3 regions of the Diaphorobacter sp. J5-51 genome follow, and region 1 is predicted to be linked to each of the others. Evidence: predicted binding sites of a transcription regulator. Region 1 holds the regulator's gene; each other region holds the start of a gene.

Region 1 (10,962 bases):
CGGGTCCAGCCCGCCGCCCACCTGGGGCAGGCGCCGCACGGACGCGGGCCAGTTGGAGTAGCGGTCCACCCCCACCAGGCGCTCACAGCGCTGCAGCTCGCACACGCTCTCGGTCAGCGACGGCAGCAGGCTCACGATGCGCTGGGGCGGCTGGTCGAATCGCAGCGCGCGGCCCCGGTCGTCGGTGATGGTTACTGCGTGGACGCTGGGCAAGGCCAGCAGCAGGCCCAGCAGCCAGCCGGCGGCAGCAAGCTGGCGGCGCCAGCGAAGAGGCATCATGGTGCGTCCTTCAGGGCAAGCGGCAGGCCCGCCGCCATCAGCGTGACGCGCTGGCAGGCTGCCGCCGCGCGCTGGTTCAGGGCGCCCAGCGCGTCCACGAAGGCGCGCACTTCGCGCCCCAGGGGGATCACGCCCAGGCCGATCTCGTTGCCCACCAGCACCACGGGGCCGGGCGCGTGCGTCAACGCTTCAAAAAAGTGAGCTGCCTGCGCTTGCCAATCGGGCGCTAGAGGCTGTTTTTGCTCTACATCTTGGGGGTCGGCCGGCATGAGCCAGTTGGTGAGCCACAGGGTGAGGCAGTCCACGACGATCAGGGTCTGTGGGGTGCTGTGGCACGCCAGGGCGTGGGCCAGATCGCGCGGCTCTTCCACGGTCTGCAGGCCGGGCACACGCTCGGCACGCTCGCGCTGGTGGCGGGCAATGCGCGCACGCATCTCGTCGTCCCACGGCTGGCCGGTGGCCAGCAGCAGCGCGCGGTGTGCCGGCGCGGCCTGCAGCCACTGGCGCGCCAGCAGTTCGGCGCGGCGCGACTTGCCGCTCTTTTGTCCACCCAGGATGAGTTCACTGCGGGCGATGGTGGTCTGCGGCGCCGCGTTCATGGCCCCGCCTCCGCGCCCAGCAAGGCTGCGGTCGCCTGCGGGCTGGACGCAAACCATGCGTGAAAGTAGCTCGCGTGGATGCTGCCGTGGCGGTACACGGCTTCACCGTCGTCCGGTGCCCCTGCAGGGTCCGGACGCTGGGCGCGTGCGCACACGGCGGCCGGGCTGTCGGTGACCGAGTAGTGAAAGGTGTGGCCGCGCAACTCATGCGTGCCCATGCGCAGCGCGCGCGGCCCCAGCGCGGCCAGGCGCCGCTGCATGGTGGCATGACCCGGTAGCAGCCCCCACAGGGGCACGCGGCGCCCGTCGGCCAGGGTGATGGACTCCAGCAGCGCCATCATGCCGCCGCACTCCGCCCACACGGGCCGACCCGCCGCCACGTGCGCCTGCAGGCTGTCGCGCATGGCCGTATTGGCGGCCAGCGCATCGGCGTGCAGCTCGGGGTAGCCGCCGGGCAGCCACAGCGCGTCGCAGGCTGGCAGCGCAGCGTCGCGCAGCGGCGAAAAGCGCACCACGCGCGCGCCCAGCTGCTGCAGGGTATCGATGTTGGCTTCGTAGATGAAGCAGAAAGCCTCATCCGCCGCCACGGCCACGGTGCGGCCGGCCAGCAGCGGCGTGATGGCGGCACCGCCCACGGGCGTGCCGCCGAAGTCCACTGCCCAGCGCTGCAGGTCCGCGGCGGACATGCGGCCCAGGGGCGTGCCGGCCAGCGCATCGGCCACGGCGTCCAGCCGCTGCAGGGCATCGGGCAGTTCGTGCGCTGCCACCAGTCCCAGGTGCCGCTCGGGCAGAAGGCCACCAGGCTCCCTGCCGCCCGCAGCGTCACCCACGACCCGTGGCAGCGCACCCAGCCAGTCCGCAGCGTCGGCCAAGCCGTCCCGCAGCATCTGCGCATGGCGGTCGCCCGCCACGCGGTTGGCCAAGACACCGGCCCATGGCAAGCCCGCACGGTAGTGCCGCAGCCCATGCACGATGGCGCCCAGCGTGCCCCCCATGGCAGAGGCATCCACCACCGCAAGCACCGGTATGCCAAAGCGCTGCGCCAGGTCGCCCACGCTGTGCTCGCCGTCGAACAATCCCATCACCCCTTCGATGAGCAGCAGGTCTGCTTCGGCCGCCGCGGCGCGCAGGCGCTGCGCGCAATCTGCCGCGCCGGTCATCCACAGATCGAGCTGGTGCACGGGGGCGCCGCTGGCCAATTGGTGCCAGTGCGGGTCCAGGAAGTCGGGCCCACACTTGAACACCCGCACGCGCCGGCCTTGGCGTGTGTGCAGGCGCGCCAAAGCGGCGGTGACGGTAGTCTTGCCCTGCCCAGAGGCGGGCGCGGCGATGACCAGGGCGGGACAGCGGCTCATGGTGTGGCAGTCGGTGATGACGTTACTGCGGCGCCCACTTCAGGCCCACGTAGAACGTGCGGCCGCCGGTGGCGTAGGTGCGCGCCAACTGGTAGTCCTTGTCGGCCAGGTTGTCGACGCGGGCCAGCAGCGTCACGTTGCGCGCCACGCGCTTGCTGGTGTAGAGGTTGAGCGTGGTGTAGCCGCCCAGTACGTTGGTGTTGGCCGCGTTGTCGTACCGGCGCGCAGATGCGTAGAGCTCTGCCCCCAGCGTCCAGCCTGCCACCAAGGTGTCGGCACCCAGCGTGGCGTAGCGCTTGGCACGGCGCGCCAGCAGTTTGCCGCTGTCCAGGTTACGCGGGTTCTGCCAGTCGATGGAGCCATGCAGCGACACGCCCGCGATGCGGTGCGCGGCCGACAGCGTCACGCCCTTGTACTCGGCGCGGCCCACGTTCTCGTAGCAGCCGAAGCTGGAATCACAGCGGCCCGCGGCGCCGAAATTGATGAGGTTGCTGACGCGGTTGCGGTACGCCACGACACCCACGCTGCTCTCTCCTTGCGTCCACCGCGCGCCCAGCTCCACGTTGCGCCCCTTCTCGGGCTGCAGGTCGGGCGCGCCGTATTCGCTGAAGCGGTGGTAGAGCGTGGGTGCACGGAAGGACGTGCCGGCCGCTGCGGTGACGCGCCACTGCGGCGTAATGGCGTAGCCATAGGACAGGCTGCCCGTGCTTTTGCCGCCGAACTCGCTGTCGTCGTCATAGCGCAGGTTGGCCTGCAGCGTATGGGCGCCCTGGTTCAGGCCATAGCCCAGCGCGAGCGCGTTCTGTGAGCGGTCACGCCGGAGGTCGCCCACGAACTCGGTGGCGGGGTTGTGCAGTTCGTCCTCGCGGCGCTCCAGCGCGGCTGTGAACAGATGCGCGCCCAGGCGCCACTCGTTTTGCAGCAGGTAATTGTGCAGCGTGGTCTCGGTCATGTAGAAGTTGGGCCGGGTGCTGTATTCACTCTGCCCCCGCGTGACCTGCAAGCGCGTGCTGTACACGTCGCTCCACTTGGCCAGCCATGCCAGGCTGGCCGTGCGCAATTGGTGGTGATTGCGGTCGTCGGCCGTTTTGCTGCCGTCGTACTGCGAGTTGAGGTTGCTGGCCAGCAGCGTGCCCTCCAGGCGATGGGTCGTGTCGAACTGCACGCCCAGTCGGGCATTGGCAGAGGTGCGGCGGTAGCCGTCTTTGTCCGGGTTGTAGGCGGAGCCTACGCGGGCACTGAAGCCATCGGCGCGCTCATGCGACAGCCCCAGCGCATAGTCCACCTGCTCGGTGCCGCCACTCACGCCGGCCTGCACCGTCCGCGTGCCCTGGTTGCCCAGGCCCACGCCCACGTAGGGCGCCGGCGCACCCTCACCCCTTTTGGTGAAGAGCTGGATCACGCCTCCCATGGCATCCGAGCCGTACACAGCAGCCGCTGGCCCGCGCACGACCTCGATGCGGTCGATCTGCGACAACGGGATTTGCTCCCACACCACGCCGCCGGTGGATTGCGAGTCCAGGCGCACGCCGTCCAGGTACACGGCGGTAAAGCGCGACTCCGCGCCGCGCAGGTAGACGCTGCCACTGCTGCCCTGGCCGCCATTGCGCGTGATCTGCACGCCTGGCAGGCGCGAGATCACGTCAATGACGCCTACCGCGCCGCTGGCCTCGATGGTTTCACGGTCGATGACGGACACATCGGACACGATGTCGGCCAGCGGCCGGGCCACGCGGGTTGCCGTGATGACGGTTTCACGCAGTTGGGGTTCTGTGGCTGCCTGGGCCAGCAGGGTCTGGGACACGGCGGGGAAAGCGGCGGCCAGCGCCAGCGGCAGCACGGCGACGCGCGCGTGCACGGAAAGCGCACTCAAGCGCACATTGAACGGACGGGTGTTTGTCATGTGGGGCAAACAGAGAGATCGCCACGGCCGACCTCCCCGTCGGCACCTGGGCATAACGGCCCAGGTTTCACAAAAGGAAACGCGGAGCCACCTCGTTGGCCGGTATCCGGGCTGGCGGAACGCTCTGCATCGCCTTCCCAAACGCTTGTTCAAGGCGCTCAGTGGCTTGTCAATGAAGAGGGAGCCGAAGTACGGCTCATCCGCTGACCGTTGCGGGGGCAGCGCAGGCACAGGACGCACTCCATGGCGGAGGGCCCCTCCCTGCTTCCCGTTGAACTGCGGCATGTGAACCACGCCGCTAGCACCAACTGCGCAATTTTACGATGGTTCGCACGCCGATCCCTACAATCGGCAGCGTATGGCCTCCCCCTCTTCCATCGACCAGATCGCCGAGCGCGTTGAGCGGCTGCTGCTGCGCCATGCCGAGTTGCAGCGCACCAATGCCCTGTTGGCGCAACAGGTCGCGGCGCTCACCCAGGAGCGCGATTCCCTCCAATCCCGCCTGCAGGCGGCCCGTGCCCGCGTGAACGCATTGCTGGACCGCCTGCCTGCCGAGCCCGAACTCCCCGGCACTGCCGAGACGAAAGACGCGCCATGAAGCAGATCGAGGTACAGATCCTCCAGCAAAGCTATCTCCTGGCCTGCCCGGACGGCCAGGAGTCGCGCCTGCTGGAGGCGGTCGAGCGCGTGGATACCGCCATGACGCGCATCCGTGACGCGGGCAAAGTACGCGCGCGCGAGCGCATCGCCGTGCTGGCGGCCCTCAACCTGGCTTTCGAGATCGCCGACCGCGAAGCCGCCGATTTGGCAGCCGCCTCAGCCCCTGCGCGCATGGCCCCCACCCCGGTCGCGCCGCACGTGCACGACAGCGATGAGCGCGTGCAGCAGTTGCTCCTGCGCCTGGACGAGGCGCTGGGCGAGGATGGGCGCCTCCTATAACCATTACGGCAAAAGCCTGGCCCCTGGCCGCACACGGGCAGCCCACTACAATGAACATGTCTGCGGTGCTGCCGGGCTTTATATTTCCTTGAACCAATGCTCATTGAGCACGGGCTTGGTACATCGCCCGGTGAGCGTGATCATCTCGCGTCAGATGAACCCAACGCCTGGCTGCCCTCGCCCACCTGAACCCCCGGTTCAGGATGCCGGTCCGGCGGCATTCGCAGACACCTTTTCTCCGGTAATCGCTTGCGCCCTCGCTCCGGGTGAGTGCCAGTGACCTCAATACCTGCTCAGAAAATCCGGCGCTCCGCGGCCAGCGCGCGCAACCCACCCATCTGCAAGGCACAGAGCAGACCTTGGTAGTCGTCGCACCGATGGCAAATATCCTGGCGTGGTTCGGGCGTTTCCCAGTCCTTCGGCAATCACGCCGACACGCAGCGCGCCCTCATACGCACGATGGCGCATCCAGTAAGGCAGCGATGCGTAGCTGGATTTCTCCACGTCGATGAGAACAGACTCGTCACTTCCGCTGGTAGAGATCTGACAGCGATACGTCACGCCTGAGCGTCTCGGTTTGCACCATTCGCTTGCCACGGCATGCTTCGCAGAGCCGCTGTGGTTCCAAAAAACGCTGTTTTCAGGGCACGCACCACGGCGCCGGCTGCCCATGGACAACCTCCATCCATAGCGCCCATGCACCCAGGGAAAAAAGCACGCCACCTGCCAGCCGAGACACCCACGCCCCACCCTTCACGCCGATCCAAGCGCGAATGCGGCCAAATGTCCACGGTCCCAGCACCAGCCATACACCGCTTCCCACGCCAAACAGGACCATGCACAAGGCTCCGCGGAGCACGCTTCCGCTGAGTGCGGCAGTCAACAGTGCGGTATACAGCAGGCCGCATGGCAGGAGCGCCCAGGCCACACCCGCGGTCAGGAGCCCGCCAGGCCGAGAGACCAAGGGCTTGACCTTCGCCCAGGCAGCACGCCCCGCCCGCTCAACCCACAACGGCTGCTGCGCTTGCACCATCATCATCCCGCCCCACGCGAGGATGAGCACGTGCATCAGCGTCCAAAGGGGGCGCAATGCCGAGGTGCTTTGCCCCAGCCATGCGAGTTGCTCCATGGCCAGCGCAACCACCGCCCCTGCGGCGCCGTAACCGATCAGGCGCCCCACGTGAAACTGCGCTACCCGTTGGAAGATTCCGCGACGGGACGCCCATTGAATGGTGTGGGTGGCGTCCGGCGTGCCACCCAGCCCCGTAAGCGCCGCGCAGGGAACAGAACACATCGCCAAACAGTGTGCCCCTCCCATCAACCCCATCAGGAAGGCCGTCGTGGCCAGCGTCCACAGCATGGGTCAAATAATCCGGGAAAAGCGAGCGCGGTTGCGGTCAGCCTGTAGATACTTGTCGAACACCATGGCCACGCCGCGCACGAAATACCACCCCATGGGCGTAACTTCAACGCCCTCATCACTGATTTTCACCAAGCCCTGAGCCGCCATTTCTTGCAGTTGCTGTAATTCCGCATCGAAATAACTGCGGAAATCAATCAGCCAAGACTGTTCCAACGGCTCAAACAGCAACTCACCTTGGCACATCAACGCCATGATGACTGCGCGACGCACCAAGTCGTCCTTGGTCAACGCCAGCCCGCGCACCACAGGCAAATGCCCCTGGTTAATGCAGTCGTAATACTCGTCCAGCGTTTTCACGTTTTGGCTGTAAGTAGCGCCCACGCGCCCGATGGCAGAAACGCCCAGACCAATCAGGTCGCAATCGGGCTGCGTGCTATAGCCTTGGAAGTTGCGGTGCAGCCTGCCTTGCCGCTTGGCCACCGCCAGCGCATCGTCTGGCAGCGCAAAATGGTCCATGCCCACGTAGACGTAGCCGGCTTCTTGGAACACATCAAGTGACCGGGCCAACATGGACACCTTGGCCGAAGCCATGGGCAACTCGGCCGTGATGATGCGTCGCTGCGATTTGAAGCGTTCTGGCAAGTGAGCGTACGCATACAGCGCGATCCGGTCTGGCCGCAGCTCGGCTACCTGCTCCAAGGTGCGATCAAACGACTCCGGTGTCTGGCGCGGCAGCCCGTAGATCAAATCCACGTTCACCGATTCAAACCCGAGCTTCCGAGCCGCATCGACCAACGCGAACACCTTTTCGGCAGGCTGAATGCGGTGCACGGCCTTTTGTACTTCAGGGTCGAAATCCTGCACGCCAAAGCTCAGGCGATTGAAACCCAGCTCCGCCAACAATCCCAGCCGCGCTTCATCCACGGTCCGAGGGTCCACTTCTATGGAGTACTCCCCCCCCGGAACGAGGACGAAACTGCGCCTCAGCATGCCCATCAGTTCGCGCAAACCGTCATCCGTCAGAAAAGTAGGCGTGCCTCCGCCGAAATGCAGCTGGCTCACATGCTGACCCACACCGCAGTGCGCCGTATGCAGGTCGATTTCACGGCTGAGGTAACGCAAGTAGACCTCTGCCCGCTCTGGATGCCGAGTAATGATCTTGTTACACGCGCAGTAATAGCACAGCGATTCACAAAACGGGATGTGGACATAAAGCGACAAAGGCATCGCCTTGGCTACCGAACCCACGCGACGCTGCTGCAGCGCAAGAATGTATTCCCGCTCTCCAAAGGCTTCGACAAAGCGATCAGCAGTCGGATAAGAGGTGTAGCGCGGCCCTGGAACGTCAAAGCGACGCAGGAGCTCTGTTGTAACAACGGTCATGACGGGATTCCTTGCACTTTCACATCACTGTGCCGTAGAGTCCCCCATGAGTCCTTGACGTTGATCAAGCGCCCATAAGGTCCTTGTGGCGACAATTTGACTTCGGCTCAAAGTCGTCCAACGGCCTACGGCATTCCATGTCTCCCAGCCGTTCAGAGGTAAGCTCAAGCCATGAACAGGGTTCCCATGCATACGAATCTCCAGACCATCAAAGTTGCCTGCTCAAACTGCAATCTGCGTGAGCTGTGCATGCCCGTGGGTCTGGACGACCAGCAACTCAAGCGCATCGATGACATTGTTGCTGTACGACGCAAGATCAAGCGTGGCGGCACGCTTTTCCGGAACGGTGAACCCTTCACATCCCTTTTTGCCATCCGCACCGGATTCTTCAAGACCTGTGTCGCCACCGAAGACGGTCGCGACCAAGTGACGGGTTTTCAAATGGCGGGCGAGATCATCGGCCTGGATGGCATCGTGAGCGACCGTCACACTTGCGATGCGGTAGCGCTTGAAGACGCCGAAGTATGCGTCATGCCTTTCGATCGTATTGAAGAGTTGTCGCGCGAAGTAACGGCACTACAGCACCATGTGCACAAGATCATGAGCCGCGAGATTGTTCGCGAGCATGGGGTCATGCTGTTGCTGGGGAGTATGCGTGCCGAGGAACGCCTTGCCGCATTCCTGTTGAATCTCGTACAACGCTTGCATGCCCGGGGTTTCTCACAATCCGAATTGGTGCTGCGCATGACACGCGAAGAGATCGGCAGCTACCTGGGATTGAAACTGGAAACCGTCAGCCGCACGTTTTCCAAGTTCGTGGAAGAAGGCATTGTCGAAGTCAAGCAGCGCCACGTGCGCATACTGGATACGGATGCGCTCAAGGGCATCGTGAACAGCCAGCAGGCCTGCCACTAAGGCAGACTCAGGGACAGGCTCAGGGACAGGCTCAGGGACAGGCTCAGGCGGTCGGGTCGTCGTCGCCCGGCACCTGGTCGCGGTTCAGCTCCCGCGACGACATCGCCAGCAGCGCGGTCAGCGCGCCAGAGCCCATGGACACCGCCCAGAACACAAAGAACGCCACGGTATAGACGCCCAGGCGCGACAGCGCCAGCGGCTGGCCAAACCAGTGCAGGTCCTCCGGGTCCACCATGGCAAACACCAGCATCTCCAGCACGCACGCCGTCAAAAAGGCGGGCCAGACAATCCACATCAGTCGTTGCGTCCACATGCTTGCGGTCTCCTGCCGGGGGCGCGCTCAGCGCGGCTGGTCCTGCACGGGCGTGGCCGCGTGGTTGCGGCCCTTCATGGCCGGGGCCAGGCTTTTTTCGGGGTTTTCGAGCGTCTTGTTGATCTCGATACCCTGGCGGTAATAGTCCTCGGCCACCACCGGGTCGGGCCGCGACACGGCCAGCCACAGGGTGACAAAGCCCGCAATGATGACGATGACCGGCCCGGCAATGACGAGCCAGACATGGCCAAACTTCCACCACGGCTCAGGCGTGGTCTCCAGAGTAGGGCTTGCAGGCATGGCGGGGTGAACTCCTGGTAATCAGTGGCAAAAAAAACAGGCTCAGCGCGGCACCAGGAACACGGACTTTTCCGTCACATGGGCGGCGCTGCCCAGGGCCTGCACATCAAACTGCACCGCGTGCGAGCCCGGCGGCACCGTGCCATACGGTATCTGCAGCCGCACCGCCACCCAGCGGGACTCGGCGGCGGCAATCTCGACCTCGGCGTCCGAGGCCACAGCGAGCCCCTCAAGCCCGCGTGCGCTGATGCGGTAGCGCTGGGGGCCTTCGGTGGCATTCATGATCTGCAGCCGGTAAATGTTCTCCAGCTTGCCACCTGCCACGATGCGCGAGAGCGCAGCGCGGTCCCGCACCACGTCCACCTTCAGCGGTGTGCGCGTGACCAGGCTGGCCAGCATGGCCACGCACAGCGCCACCAGCACGGCGGTGTAGATCAGCACGCGGGGCCGCAGCACGCGCCGCAGCATCTGCGACTGGCTCCAGCGCTTGGCCACACCGTTCTGCGTAGAAAAACGGATCAGCCCGCGCGGGTACTGCATCTTGTCCATCACGGTGTTGCAGGCATCCACGCACAGGCCGCAGCCAATGCACTCGTACTGCAGGCCATCGCGGATGTCGATGCCCACGGGGCAGACCTGCACGCACAGCGTGCAGTCGATGCAGTCGCCCAGCCCCTGGGCCTTGTAGTCGATGTCCTTCTTGCGCGGGGCTCGGGGCTCGCCGCGCTCGGGGTCGTAGCTGACGATCAGGGTGTCGCGGTCGAACATGGCGCTTTGAAAGCGCGCATAGGGGCACATGTGCTTGCAGACCTGCTCACGCATGTAGCCCGCGTTGCCGTAAGTGGCAAAGCCGTAGAACAGCACCCAGAAGATCTGCCAGCCGCCCTGCAAGGCCAGCAGCTCGGCGCCCAGCTCGCGGATGGGCACGAAGTAGCCCACGAAGGTGAAGCCCGTCCACAGCGCCACCGCAATCCACACCACCTGCTTGAGGAATTTCTTGCGGATTTTTTCAAAGGTCCAGGGGCCATGGTCCAGGCGCAGGCGGGCACTGCGATCGCCTTCGATCTTGTGCTCGATCCACATGAACATTTCGGTATAGACCGTTTGCGGGCAGGTAAAGCCGCACCACAGCCGCCCTGCCACCGCCGTGAACAGGAACAACGCCAGCGCCGAGATGATGAGCAGGCCCGTGAGGTAGATGAAATCCTGCGGGTAAAGAACCAGCCCGAAGATGTAAAACCGCCGCGCACCCAGGTCAAAAAGGACCATCTGGCGCTGCCCCCATTCCAGCCATGGCAGGCCATAAAAGACCAGCTGCGTGAGGAACACCATGGCCCAGCGCCAGCGCGAGAGCAGGCCGCTGATGGAGCGCGGGTAGATCTTTTTCTGCGCCTCGTACAGCGACACCATCTCCGCCTGGGACGAATCCCCGGCGGCGACCGGCGTGATGGGAATGACCTTGCGCGGGGGCTTCTCGCTGGATGATGTCATGGTGAAGGTGCAGTGCTCTACAAGTGTCAGGTTACAGCGTTACTGCGCCGCCGCCTGCTGACGCCCGGAAAGACCCCAGACATAGGCCGACAGCACCCCAATCTGCGCCTCGGTCAGCTTGC
Region 2 (5,802 bases), on a different contig from region 1:
CGCGGCCGTGTCGTCGGCCGAAGCGGCAATCGCGTACACCGTGCCCAGGGCGCTCACCGCCACCTCGCGCGCGGCCATGCCGGGCACCAGGGCGATGCTGATCTGCCAATTGAAGCCGATGGGCGCAAAGATCACCTCCAGCGCGGCGCCGATGCGCCCGGCGAAGCTGTATTCGATGGCCGGCCCCGTGGCGTCGGCCGGCGGCGCGGGGTACGACGACAGGAACCACAGCAGGATGGTGACCAGCAGGATGATGCCGCCCACGCGGCGCAGGAAGATGCCCGCGCGCTCCCACAGCCCCAGCGCCAGGTTGCGCACGCTGGGCCAGCGGTAGGCGGGCAGCTCCATCAGCAGCGGCGTGGCGCCGTCGCCGCGCCGCGCCAGCCGCGCAACGGCCGCCACGGCCATGGCGCTCATGATGCCGCCCAGGTACAGCGCGAACAACACCAGCCCCTGCAGGTTGAACAGCCCCGCCACCGTGCGATCGGGGATGAAGGCCGCGATGAGCAGCGCGTACACCGGCAGGCGGGCCGAACAGGTCATCAGCGGCGCGATGAGGATGGTGACGAGCCGGTCGCGCCAGTCCGGAATGGAGCGCGTGGCCATGATGCCCGGCACCGCGCAGGCGAAGCTGGACAGCAGCGGAATGAACGAGCGTCCCGACAAGCCGACGGTGCCCATCACGCGGTCCAGCAGGAAGGCCGCGCGCGGCAGGTAGCCGGATTCCTCCAGCGCCAGGATGAAGAAGAACAGGATCAGGATCTGCGGCAGGAACACCAGCACCCCGCCTGCGCCGGCGATCACGCCGTCGGCCAGCAGGCTGCGCAGCGGCCCCTCGGCCATGTGGGCGTTCAGCCATTCGGCCACGGCGGCCGTGGCGCCTTCGATCCAGCCCATGGGCACCTCTGCCCAACTGAACACGGCCTGGAACATCAGGAACAGCGTCACTGCCAGCAGCAGCATGCCCCACAGCGGGTGCAGCACCACGGCGTCGATGCGGTCGTCGCGCTGCAGGCGCAGCGCGGGCTCGCGCACGGCCAGCCCCATGATGCGGCGCACTTCCTGGTGCAATTGCTGCACGCGCTGCGGGCGGTCTTCCTCCAGCGCATTGACGGGCGGTGGCGCCTGCGTGCCCACGGCGGCGCCGCGGGCGGCCTGCGGGGTGGCCTGCGGGGTGGCCGTGTCCAGCCACTGCAGCAGCTCGCGCGCCCCGTCGGCGCGCACGCCCACGGTGGTCACCACGGGCAGGCCCAGTTCGCGCGCCAGGACTTCGCGGTCGATCTGGATGCCCTGCTGCTGCGCCATATCACTCATGTTCAGCACCAGCACCATGGGCAGGCCCAGGTCGCGCGCCTCCAGCACCAGGCGCAGGTTCAGGCGCAGGTGCGTGGCATCGGTCACGCAGACCAGCAGCTCGGGCATGGCCTCTCCTGGGCGGCGGCCGGTGACCACATCGCGGGTGACGGCCTCGTCCAGGCTCTGCGCGTGCAGGCTATAGGCGCCGGGCAGGTCTAGCACGCGCACGCGCCGGCCGCTGGCGGTGGTGAACAGGCCTTCCTTGCGCTCCACGGTGACGCCCGCGTAGTTGGCCACCTTCTGGCGTGCGCCGGTCAGCACGTTGAACAGCGCCGTCTTGCCGCAGTTGGGGTTGCCCAGCAGCGCGATGTGCAGGGGAGATGCCGCCGTGCTCATGCCGCGGCCTCCAGCGCATCCACGCGCACCTGCACCAGGGCCGCCTCATGGCGGCGCAGGGCAAAAGTGGCCTGGCCCACGCGAACGGCCAGGGGGTCGGCCGCGGGAAAGCCCCGGGCAATCACGCGCACGGGCTCGCCGGGCAGGAAACCAATCTCCATCAAGCGCAGCACCATGGCCTGCGACCGGCCATCCTGCGCCGGCAGCAGCCCGGCAACCGTGGCCGGCACGCCATGCGGCAAGGTGTCCAGCCCCCGCGGCTGCGCGGCGTCATTCCCCGTGTGAAGCATGTTGTATTGCAGTCAATGAATAAAAGTAATTCTCATTCTAATGGAACTGCACGCTGCAGGATTGATGCACATCAGGACCTGTGGCGCGTCACAATGGCACCCCCTGCGACGTACGCCATGACCACTCTTCACCCCTGCCTGACCTGTGGCGCCTGCTGCGCCAGCTTTCGCGTGGACTTCTCGGTACATGAGACGGAGGAGCTGGGCGGCTGCGTTCCCGATGGGCTGGTGGTGCCGGTCACGGACCACACCGCGCGCATGCGCGGCACGGACCATGCGCAGCCGCGCTGCGCGGCCCTCACGGGCCAAGTGGGCCTGCGCGCGGCCTGCGGCATCTACGAGTGGCGCCCCTCGCCCTGCCGCGAATTCGAAGCCGGCAGCGCTGCCTGCAACCGCGCGCGCCAGCGCCACCATCTGCCGGCACTGGACGGGCTGGTGCTCTGAACGCCGCAGGACCCGCTTTCACACGGGCAATCCGCCGATGCGCCCCTTGAACTCCTGCAGCGAAAAATAAGTCTGTACCTGGCGCACGCCCGGCAGGCGGTGCAGGCGCCGCTGCAGCAGTTCGGAATACGCGTCCAGGTCGGTCGTCACGACCACCAGCAGGAAGTCCGCGGGGCCCGAGATGCCGTGGAACAGCACCACTTCGGGAATGGCGCACACCGCCTCCTCGAACGCCACGGACAGCGCCTCCGTCTGGTGGTCGATGCCCACCATCACGAAAGCCATCACACCCAGCCCCACCGCACGCCGGTCCAGCTGCGCGTGGTAGCCGCGCACTACCCCGGCGTCCTCCAGCCGCTTCACGCGCCGCCAGCAGGGCGACTGCGACAGGTGCGCCATTTCGGCCAGTTCGCCGGAGGTCAGGCGGGCGTTGTCCTGCAGCGCGCGCAGCAGCTGGCGGTCGGTACGATCGATCTCGGCTTGCATGATTTAACCCAAAAATGTCTCTGTGAGAATGGATTATCCAAATGAGTCACCCATCAGGGATAAACCATTTACCCACCCCTCCGGCGCGCATAGCATGCGCGGCATGACCGCCACCTCCACGCCATCGCCCGCGCTGTGGGACATCTCTGCCCCCGTGCATGCGGGTAGCCCGGTGTTCCCGGGCGATACACCCTACCAGCAGCAGTGGAGCGCCACACTGGGCCCCGGCTGCCCGGTGAACGTGAGCGCACTCACGCTCTCGCCTCACGTGGGCACGCATGCTGACGCGCCCCTGCACTACGCAGCGGACGGCGCAGCCATCGGCGCCCTGCCGCTGGAAGCCTTCATCGGCCCCTGCCGCGTGGTGCATGCGCTGGACTGCGGGCCGCTCATCGAATGGACCCACATTGCCCATGCGATGACGGGCACTTTGCCGCCGCGGGTGCTGGTGCGCACCTACGCCCGCATGCCCGTGGACCGCTGGGACGCGGGCCTCACGGCCTACGCGCCCGACACCATCGAGCGCCTGGCCGACGCCGGCGTAGTGCTCGTAGGCATCGACACCGCCAGCATCGACCCCGCCGACAGCAAGCCGCTGCCCAGCCACCAGGTGATCCGCCGGCGTGGCCTGCGCGTGCTGGAGAACCTGGTGCTGGACGATGTGCCCGAGGGCGACTACGAACTCATCGCGCTGCCGCTCAAGCTCACCACGGCCGACGCATCGCCCGTGCGCGCCGTGCTGCGTGCGCTGCCGCCGCGCGTATGAACATTAAGCCGTTTTAGCCTCTAACGCTCATGCAGTAAGCGCTAACAGCTACTTTATTAATAGCAAAAACTACATGACTACCTTGCAAGAGTGCCGCACACGCGATGCGCAGGACCCGCTGCGCAGCCTGCGCGACCATTTCAGCCTGCCCGAGGGCGTGATCTACCTGGACGGCAATTCCCTGGGCGCCCTGCCCCGCGCCACGCCGGCGCGCGTGGCCCAAGTAGTGCAGCAGGAATGGGGACAGGACCTCATCACCTCGTGGAACAAGGCCGGCTGGGTCAGCCTGCCGCAGCGCCTGGGCAACCAGTTCGCCCCCTGGATCGGCGCGGGGCCGGACCAGGTGGTGTTCACCGACACCACCTCGGTCAACCTGTACAAGGTGCTGTCGGCTGCCGCGCGCGTGGCCCGCGCGGACCATCCCGGTCGCACCCAGCTCGTCAGCGAGCGCAGCAACTTCCCCACCGACCTGTACATCGCCCAGTCCGTGTGCCAGGAGTACGGACTGGAGTTGGTGCTGGTGGAGCCCGAGGAAATCGCCACGCGGCTGACGCCCCAGGTCGCCGTCCTGCTGCTCACCCACGTGAACTACCGCACCGGCGCCATGCACGACATGGCCGCCGTGACCGCGCAGGCGCACGCCCACGGCATTCTGTGCGTCTGGGACCTGTGCCACAGCGCGGGCGCCGTGCCCGTGCACCTGCTGGACGCGAACGCCGACTATGCGGTGGGCTGCAGCTACAAGTACCTCAACGGCGGCCCTGGCGCGCCCGCCTTCGTGTGGGTGCACCCGCGCCTGGCGGACCGCCCGGATGCGACATTTGCGCAGCCGCTGTCGGGCTGGTTCGGCCATGCCGCACCCTTCGCCTTCACGCCCGACTACCAGCCCGCACCGGGTATCGCACGCTACCTCTGCGGCACGCAGCCCATCGTGAGCCTGTCGGCCCTGCAGTGCGGGCTGGACATCTTTACCGCCGCCGAGCCTCTGGGCGGCATGGCGGCGCTGCGCGCCAAGTCGCTCGCACTGACCAATCTATTCATCGCGCTGGTCGAGGAGCACTGCGCCGACCACGGCCTGGGACTGGCGACGCCGCGCGATCATGCGGCGCGCGGCTCGCAGGTGTGCCTGACACGTGGCGAGGGCCTGGGCGTTCAGGGCGTCGGCAGCGGGGCCTACGCCATCGTGCAGGCCCTGATCGCGCGCGGCGTGGTCGGCGACTTCCGCAAGGGCGACGGCGGCAAGCACCTGGACATCCTGCGCTTTGGCTTCACGCCGCTGTATGTCGGATTTGAAGACGTGTGGAATGCCGTGCAGCACCTGCGCCAGGTGCTGGAATCCGGCGAATGGCGCAAGCCCGAGTTCAACCACCTCAACGCCGTGACCTGACCATGACCTGCCCCCACCACCCCAGCGCATCCTCCGGCGCCACCGAAGCCATCGTGCGCCAGGAGGGCGCACAGCTCGACTTCAGCCACAACATGAGCTATGGCGACTACCTGCAGCTGGACAGCGTGCTGGGCGCGCAAAAGCCCCTCTCGCCCGCGCACGACGAGATGCTGTTCATCGTGCAGCACCAGACCAGCGAGCTGTGGATGAAGCTCATGCTGCATGAGCTGCACGCGGCCATCGCCCATATCGCGCGTGACGAGTTGCCACCCGCTTTCAAGATGCTGGCGCGCGTGTCCAAGATCCTCGAGCAGTTGGTGCACGCCTGGGATGTGCTGGCCACCATGACGCCGCCCGAGTACACCGCCATGCGCCCGTACCTGGGCCAGTCCAGCGGTTTCCAGAGCTACCAGTACCGGGGCATCGAGTTCGCCATGGGCAACAAGAACCGCGCCATGCTGCAGCCCCATGCCCACCACCCCGAGCGCCTGGCCCAGGTACAGGCGGCCTACGAGGCGCCCTCGCTCTACGACGAAGCACTGCGCCTGCTGGCGCGCCGCGCCCTGCCCGTGCCGGCCAGCCATACCGAGCGCGACTGGCGCCAGCCCTACGAGGCCAGCGAAGCCGTGGAGCAGGCCTGGTTGACCGTGTACCGCGATCCACAAAGGTATTGGGACCTGTACCAGCTGGGCGAGGAGCTCACCGACTTGGAAGATGCCTTCCGCCTCTGGCGCTTT
Region 3 (5,802 bases), on a different contig from region 1:
AAAAAACCCTTATGAATCAATCTGCTGTTACAACATTCCCGGTGACCGATGGTGTAGGACGGGCGCTTGAAGTCTCCCTGCGCGGGGTCGACGAGCTTCTGCCCCAAGAAGAATGGACCCAGAAACTGGCGCGTTCGGAGGCCACGGGCCAGCCGCTGCGCATCAAGCTCGGGCTGGACCCCACGGCGCCGGACATCCACCTGGGCCACACGGTGGTGCTCAACAAGATGCGCCAATTGCAGGACCTGGGCCACCAGGTCATCTTCCTGATCGGCGACTTCACCACGCTGATCGGCGACCCGTCGGGCCGCAACAGCACGCGCCCGCCCCTGACGGCCGAGCAGATCAAGGTCAACGCCGAAACCTACTACACCCAGGCGGCCAAGGTGCTGGACCCAGCGCGTACCGAGATCCGCTACAACAGCGAGTGGTGCGACCAGTTGGGCGCGCGCGGCATGATTCAGCTGTCGGCCAAGTACACGGTGGCACGCATGATGGAGCGCAACGATTTCCACCAGCGCTTCACCGACGGCAGCTCCATCAGCCTGCACGAGTTCCTCTACCCGCTACTGCAGGGCTATGACTCGGTAGCGCTCAGGAGCGACCTGGAGCTGGGCGGCACTGATCAGAAGTTCAACCTGCTCATGGGACGCCATCTGCAGCAAGAATGGGGGCAGGAGCCGCAGTGTGTGCTCACCATGCCGCTGCTGGTGGGGCTGGATGGCGTGGACAAGATGTCCAAGTCCAAGAACAACTACATCGGCATCACGGAGGACGCCAACTCCATGTTCGCCAAGGTGCTCTCCATCTCGGACACCCTGATGTGGGACTGGTACACGCTGCTGTCGTTCAAGAGCCTGGGCGAAATCGCCGCGCTCAAGGCCGAGGTGGCGGCAGGCCGCAATCCCAAGGATGCCAAGGTGATGCTGGCCAAGGAGATCACCGCGCGCTTTCACAGCGCCGCGCTGGCCGACGCGGCCGAGCAGGATTTCATCAACCGCAGCAAGGGCGGCATCCCCGACGACATTCCCGAAGTCCGCCTGGCGGGCGCGCCCCTGGGCATCGGCGCGCTGCTCAAGCAGGCCAACCTTGCGCCCTCGACCAGCGAGGCCAACCGCCTCATCGACGGCGGCGGCGTGCGCGTGGACGGCGTCGTGGTCAGCGACAAGGGCCTGAAGCTGGAAGCGGGCAGCTACGTGGTGCAGGTCGGCAAGCGCAAGTTCGCGCGCGTCACCCTGGCCTGACGCCCGGCGGGGAGCGACCGCGCTCCCGCTTTGCCAAGCCACTCCGCGCAGTGGCTTTTTTCCATGCCCTTTCAAGCCAGGGCGACGGTGCGTTGCGCCTGCAGCGCCTCGCGCATGAACGGCAGGTAGGCGCGGTCCACCTTGCAGATGTGGTGCACCAGCCATTGCTTGAGGAATTCCAGCGCCTCCAGCATGACCTCCTGCCCGCCGTCAAAGCGCGTCAGCAGATCCATGGCCTTGCGCGTGAAGCCGTCATGCTCGGCCTTATGGACAGGAGTTTCGGCGTAGTCGTGCTGCTGGAACAGCACCTCCTCCACGATGAAGTGGTTGCGCGTGTAGTCCACCAAGCCTTCCAAAATTTCGCCCACGGCGCTGCGGCGCGGGCTCGCCGCGCTCAGTTCATCGTGCAGGGCGTTGGTCAGCGCGACCAGTTGACGGTGCTGGTCGTCGATTTCGGGCAGGCCAAGTTCCAGTTCCGCGGTCCAGGGCATGAAAGGCATACAGGGTCTTCTCTTTTGTCCATTGGTGTTGTCGGGGGCGGGGCATAGCCTGCCGACGGTCGCAGACCTTTGCGTGACAACCCATAAGGGAAGACCATGTCATTCGCATGGATTTGCATGGGCCTTGATCTTCGTCAGACGAAGCGCCCGGCTGCGTGAGCGGTATGCCACGCATTTCTGTGCCCCAAAAGCCCGTTGCGCCCGCCCATTGAGCGCTAAGCGCTATAAATAGCGGAGCAATCGTGCCGTGGCTCAGGAGATGTCGTCGACCAGGTCCGTGTCCGGCACTTCGCCGACGGCTTGGCGCGTGGCTTCGGCCTGCAGCAGCAGCCAGGCGCTGAACGCCTGGATTTCGGGGCGCTGGCCGCTGCGCGGGCCGACGACCAGCCAGTACACCAGCGGAGAGTCCAGCCGGTGGCCCGGCAGCACCTCCTGCAGGTCGCCCGAGGCGAGGCTTTCCGCGATCAGCGGCATGCGCGCCAGCGCCAGGCCCTGGCCGGCCAGCGCGGCCTGCACGATCTGCTGCGCGTAGTTGAAGTACAGCCAGCGCTTGGGCTGCAGCCGCCCCAGGCCGTGCAGTTCGAACCAGCGCCGCCAGGTGATCCACTCGAAATAGGGCATGCGGTGCGCGTCGCCTGCCTCGATGAGCGTGAACTGCGCCACGTCGGCCGGCGTGCGGATGGGCGGCATGCTGTTGAGGAGCCAGGGGCTGGCCACCACCGCCAGTTGCTCGCCAAACAGCCGCTGCGCGCCCGCAGCCTGCGTGCCGGGCACGCTGGAGCGCAGGGCCAGGTCCACGTCGGCCGTCTCCAGGTCCACGATGGTGTCGGTTGCGTCGATGCGGATGTCGATGTCGGGGTTGTCGCGCTGGAATTCCTCCATGCGCGGGATCAGCCACATGGACGCAAAGCTGGCCCAGGTGGTGATGGCCACGCTCTTGCGCCCCGCCGTCTGGCGCACCAGGCGCACGGCCGCGTCCATGCGCTCCAGCGCGGGCGCCACGGCGCGCTGCAGCTGGCCGCCGGCGCTGGTGAGCTCCACGGCGCGTGTGTGGCGCAGAAACAGGGGCACGCCCACTTCGTCCTCCAGCGCCTGGATCTGGCGGCTCACCGCCGACTGGGTCAGGGCCAGTTCCTCGGCCGCGGCGCGGAAGTTCAAATGCCGCGCCACGGCCAGAAATGCGCGCCAATGGCCTACGGCCACGGGCCGGGTGCGCAGATGCGCGATGGGAGGAGCGCTGGCGGGCAAGAGGGGGGAGTTCATGGCAGATTGATGACCATTGGGAATCAAAATGCTAGCGCTTTTTCATCGATCGCGCAGCGGGCTGCTCAGGCAGCGGGAGCACCGCTGGCGGTTGCCGTCCCCCGGGGCATGGGGTGATACCGTGATTGATGCCGTTCCGTAATCGATGAGGCCTTCCGTTTTCATTGGACGGTGCCCGGGTCGCAGTCGCACACTGACGTCACTTCAAAGGGTTTACCAGGAGATGACCGTGACCACCTCGCAAGTTCTGCATTCGCAAGCCTCCAGCGTTCCCGCCGGCGTTGCCGGACCGGAACTGTGCACCATTCCCCAGGGCGCGGCGCGCAGCCTGCACCCCCGCGCGCCGATGCAACTGCGCGTGGTCAGCGGCCTGGCCTGGGTGACCTTGAGCGACGGCCCCCATGGCTGGCGCGAGGATTCGGGGGACCTCATGCTGCACGCGGGCCAGAGCGTGTGCGTGGCCTCCGGCCAGCACGCCGTGGTCGAGCCGATGGGCCGCGAGCCGCTGCAGTTCCAGTGGCGCAGCGCCGCCGCGGTGCGCGCATCGTCACCGCAGCACGCCGCCCCCCGGGGCGATGTCTGCCGCGCCTGACCGTCCGGCTATCGCATCAAACTGGCTGCTAGCGCCCGAATGACAGGCGTTAGCAGCTATTTTTTTAGGAGCAATCAGGGGCGGTGGTGCAGCCGCGCCGCAGAGGGGCAGCGCATGGGCGGCGGGATAATGGCGGCGGGCTGCCGGCCTGGGCTGGCAGGACACGACGACCTTCCACTCTCCACACCTTCATGACAGCACTGGACATCATCATCATGGCCGCGGGCAAGGGCACGCGCATGAAAAGCCGCATTCCCAAGGTCTTGCAGCGCCTGGCCGGCCGGCCCCTGCTGCACCATGTGCTGGGCCAGGCCGCCAGCCTGCAGGCGCGCCGCGTGGTGGTGGTAACGGGCCATGGCGCTACAGAAGTAGAAGCTGCTTGCGCAGGATTGGCGGGCCATGAGGGCACTTTTGACTTGAAGTTCGTGCGCCAGGAGCCGCAGCTGGGCACGGGCCACGCGGTGCAGCAGGCCACGCCCGCGCTGGCGGGCGATGGCACGGTGGTGGTGTTGTCGGGCGACGTGCCGTTGACCCAGGCCGCGACGCTGCGCGCGCTGGTCGAGGCCGGGGCGGGCGAGCGCCTTGCGCTGCTCACCGTGCGCCTGCCCGATCCCACAGGGTACGGCCGCATCGTGCGCGGCGAGGGCGGAACGGTGCAGCGCATCGTGGAGCACAAGGATGCGAACGATGCCGAGCGCGCCATCGACGAGGTCTACAGCGGCATCATGGCCGTGCCCGCGCAGCGCCTGGCGGGCTGGCTGGCGCGTCTGACCAACGACAACGCGCAGGGCGAGTACTACCTGACCGACATCGTGTCCATGGCCGTGGCGGACGGCGTGCCCGTGGCGGCCCACTGCATTGGCGATGCGCTGCAGGTGGCGGGCGTGAACAGCCCCGCGCAACTGGCCGAGCTGGAGCGCGCGCACCAGCGCGCCCAGGCCGCGGCACTCATGGAGCAGGGCGTTCGCCTGGCCGACCCCGCGCGCTTTGACCTGCGCGACGATGCGCGCAGCGGCGCGCGCGGCGAAATCCTCTGTGCGCAGGATGTGGAGATCGACGTGGGCTGCATCTTCACCGGCCGCGTGGAACTGGGCGAGGGTGCGCGCATCGGCGCCTATTGCCACATCAGCAACGCCACCATCGCCGCGGGCGCTGTGGTCCACCCCTTTACCCACATCGATGGCGAGAAGGCCGGCGCCCATGTGGGCGAAGGCGCACTGATTGGTCCCTTCGCGCGCCTGCGCCCCGGCGCGCAACTGGGGCGCGAGGTGCACATTGGCAACTTCGTGGAGGTGAAGAACAGCACGCTGGCCGACGGCGCCAAGGCCAACCACCTGGCCTACCTGGGCGACGCCAGCGTGGGCGAGCGCGTGAACTACGGCGCCGGCAGCATCACCGCCAATTACGACGGTGCCAACAAGCACCGCACGGTGATCGAGGCCGACGTGCACATCGGCAGCAACTGCGTGCTGGTGGCGCCCGTGACCATTGGGGCGGGCGGCACGGTGGGTGGCGGCTCCACCATCACCAAGGACACGCCACCGGGTGTGTTGAGCGTGGCGCGTGGCCGGCAGGTGAGCATCGCGAACTGGAAGCGCCCCGCCAAACAGGCCAAGGGTTGAGGCCATGACCGGCGAGGGCATTCCACCGGCGGACACGCTGGCGCAACTGCGCAGCGAACTGGCCCAGGCGCGCCAGCAGATCAGCGATATGGCGGCGGCGCAGGAGGACTTTCTACGGGGTGTGTCGCACGACCTGCGCGCGCCGCTGCGCCACGTCACCTCCTATGGCGCGCTGGTGCGCGAGGTACTGCAGGAGCAGCCGCCGCAGGTGGACGAGGCGCTGGGTTTCCTGGCCACGATGGAGCAGTCCGCGCGCCGCATGGCGCAGATGATCGACGGGCTGCAGGCCATCGCCCGCGCGCGCAGCGCTGCGCTGCGGCCCCGGGCCGTTGCGCTGACCGTGGCTGTGCAGGACGCTCGGCAGGCTTTGGGTGCGGCGGCCGAAGGCGCGGCATGGAACATTGCGCCGGATCTGCCCGTCGTGCAGGCCGATGCCGAGCTGCTGGCCCAGTTGCTGGTGCAACTGCTGGGCAATGCGGTGAAGTTCTCGCGCGGCGTGGCGCAGCCCCGCGTGCAGGTGCAGGCCGAACCTGCGGCGCAGGGCGGTGTGCACATCACCGTGCGGGACAACGGCGTGGGCT

Evidence for each region. The regulator FNR, encoded in region 1, switches genes on or off when oxygen is low (the NO sensors DNR and NnrR bind a similar motif). The targets are predictions, from matches to a motif close to TTGATNNNNATCAA.
Region 2: OX89_RS11690 (FeoA family protein) is a predicted target of FNR. The motif match lies at 2,044-2,057, and genes of this name have one in related genera.
Region 3: OX89_RS00125 (bacteriohemerythrin) is a predicted target of FNR. The motif match lies at 1,869-1,882, and genes of this name have one in related genera.

The regions. Positions count from the first base shown of each region.
Region 1 is NZ_JSYI01000085.1:24,227-35,188, reverse strand. Features, by position in the region: gene OX89_RS12130 (ABC transporter substrate-binding protein) at 1-279, opposite strand, end outside; gene OX89_RS12125 (bifunctional adenosylcobinamide kinase/adenosylcobinamide-phosphate guanylyltransferase) at 276-878, opposite strand; gene OX89_RS12120 (cobyrinate a,c-diamide synthase) at 875-2,233, opposite strand; gene OX89_RS12115 (TonB-dependent receptor domain-containing protein) at 2,256-4,136, opposite strand; cobalamin riboswitch at 4,216-4,460, opposite strand; gene OX89_RS12110 (hypothetical protein) at 4,495-4,734, shown strand; gene OX89_RS12105 (cell division protein ZapA) at 4,731-5,075, shown strand; gene OX89_RS12100 (sulfite exporter TauE/SafE family protein) at 5,716-6,435, opposite strand; gene hemN (oxygen-independent coproporphyrinogen III oxidase) at 6,439-7,821, opposite strand; gene fnr (fumarate/nitrate reduction transcriptional regulator Fnr) at 7,993-8,736, shown strand; gene OX89_RS12085 (hypothetical protein) at 8,780-9,049, opposite strand; gene OX89_RS12080 (FixH family protein) at 9,077-9,349, opposite strand; gene ccoG (cytochrome c oxidase accessory protein CcoG) at 9,392-10,840, opposite strand; gene ccoP (cytochrome-c oxidase, cbb3-type subunit III) at 10,880-10,962, opposite strand, start outside.
Region 2 is NZ_JSYI01000081.1:32,914-38,715, forward strand. Features, by position in the region: gene feoB (ferrous iron transport protein B) at 1-1,692, opposite strand, end outside; gene OX89_RS11690 (FeoA family protein) at 1,689-1,982, opposite strand; gene OX89_RS11695 (YkgJ family cysteine cluster protein) at 2,100-2,426, shown strand; gene OX89_RS11700 (Lrp/AsnC family transcriptional regulator) at 2,445-2,912, opposite strand; gene kynB (arylformamidase) at 3,007-3,678, shown strand; gene kynU (kynureninase) at 3,752-5,065, shown strand; gene kynA (tryptophan 2,3-dioxygenase) at 5,068-5,802, shown strand, end outside.
Region 3 is NZ_JSYI01000001.1:21,354-27,155, forward strand. Features, by position in the region: gene tyrS (tyrosine--tRNA ligase) at 12-1,244, shown strand; gene OX89_RS00125 (bacteriohemerythrin) at 1,316-1,744, opposite strand; gene OX89_RS00130 (LysR substrate-binding domain-containing protein) at 1,997-3,007, opposite strand; gene OX89_RS00135 (DUF2917 domain-containing protein) at 3,231-3,599, shown strand; gene glmU (bifunctional UDP-N-acetylglucosamine diphosphorylase/glucosamine-1-phosphate N-acetyltransferase GlmU) at 3,791-5,221, shown strand; gene OX89_RS00145 (ATP-binding protein) at 5,226-5,802, shown strand, end outside.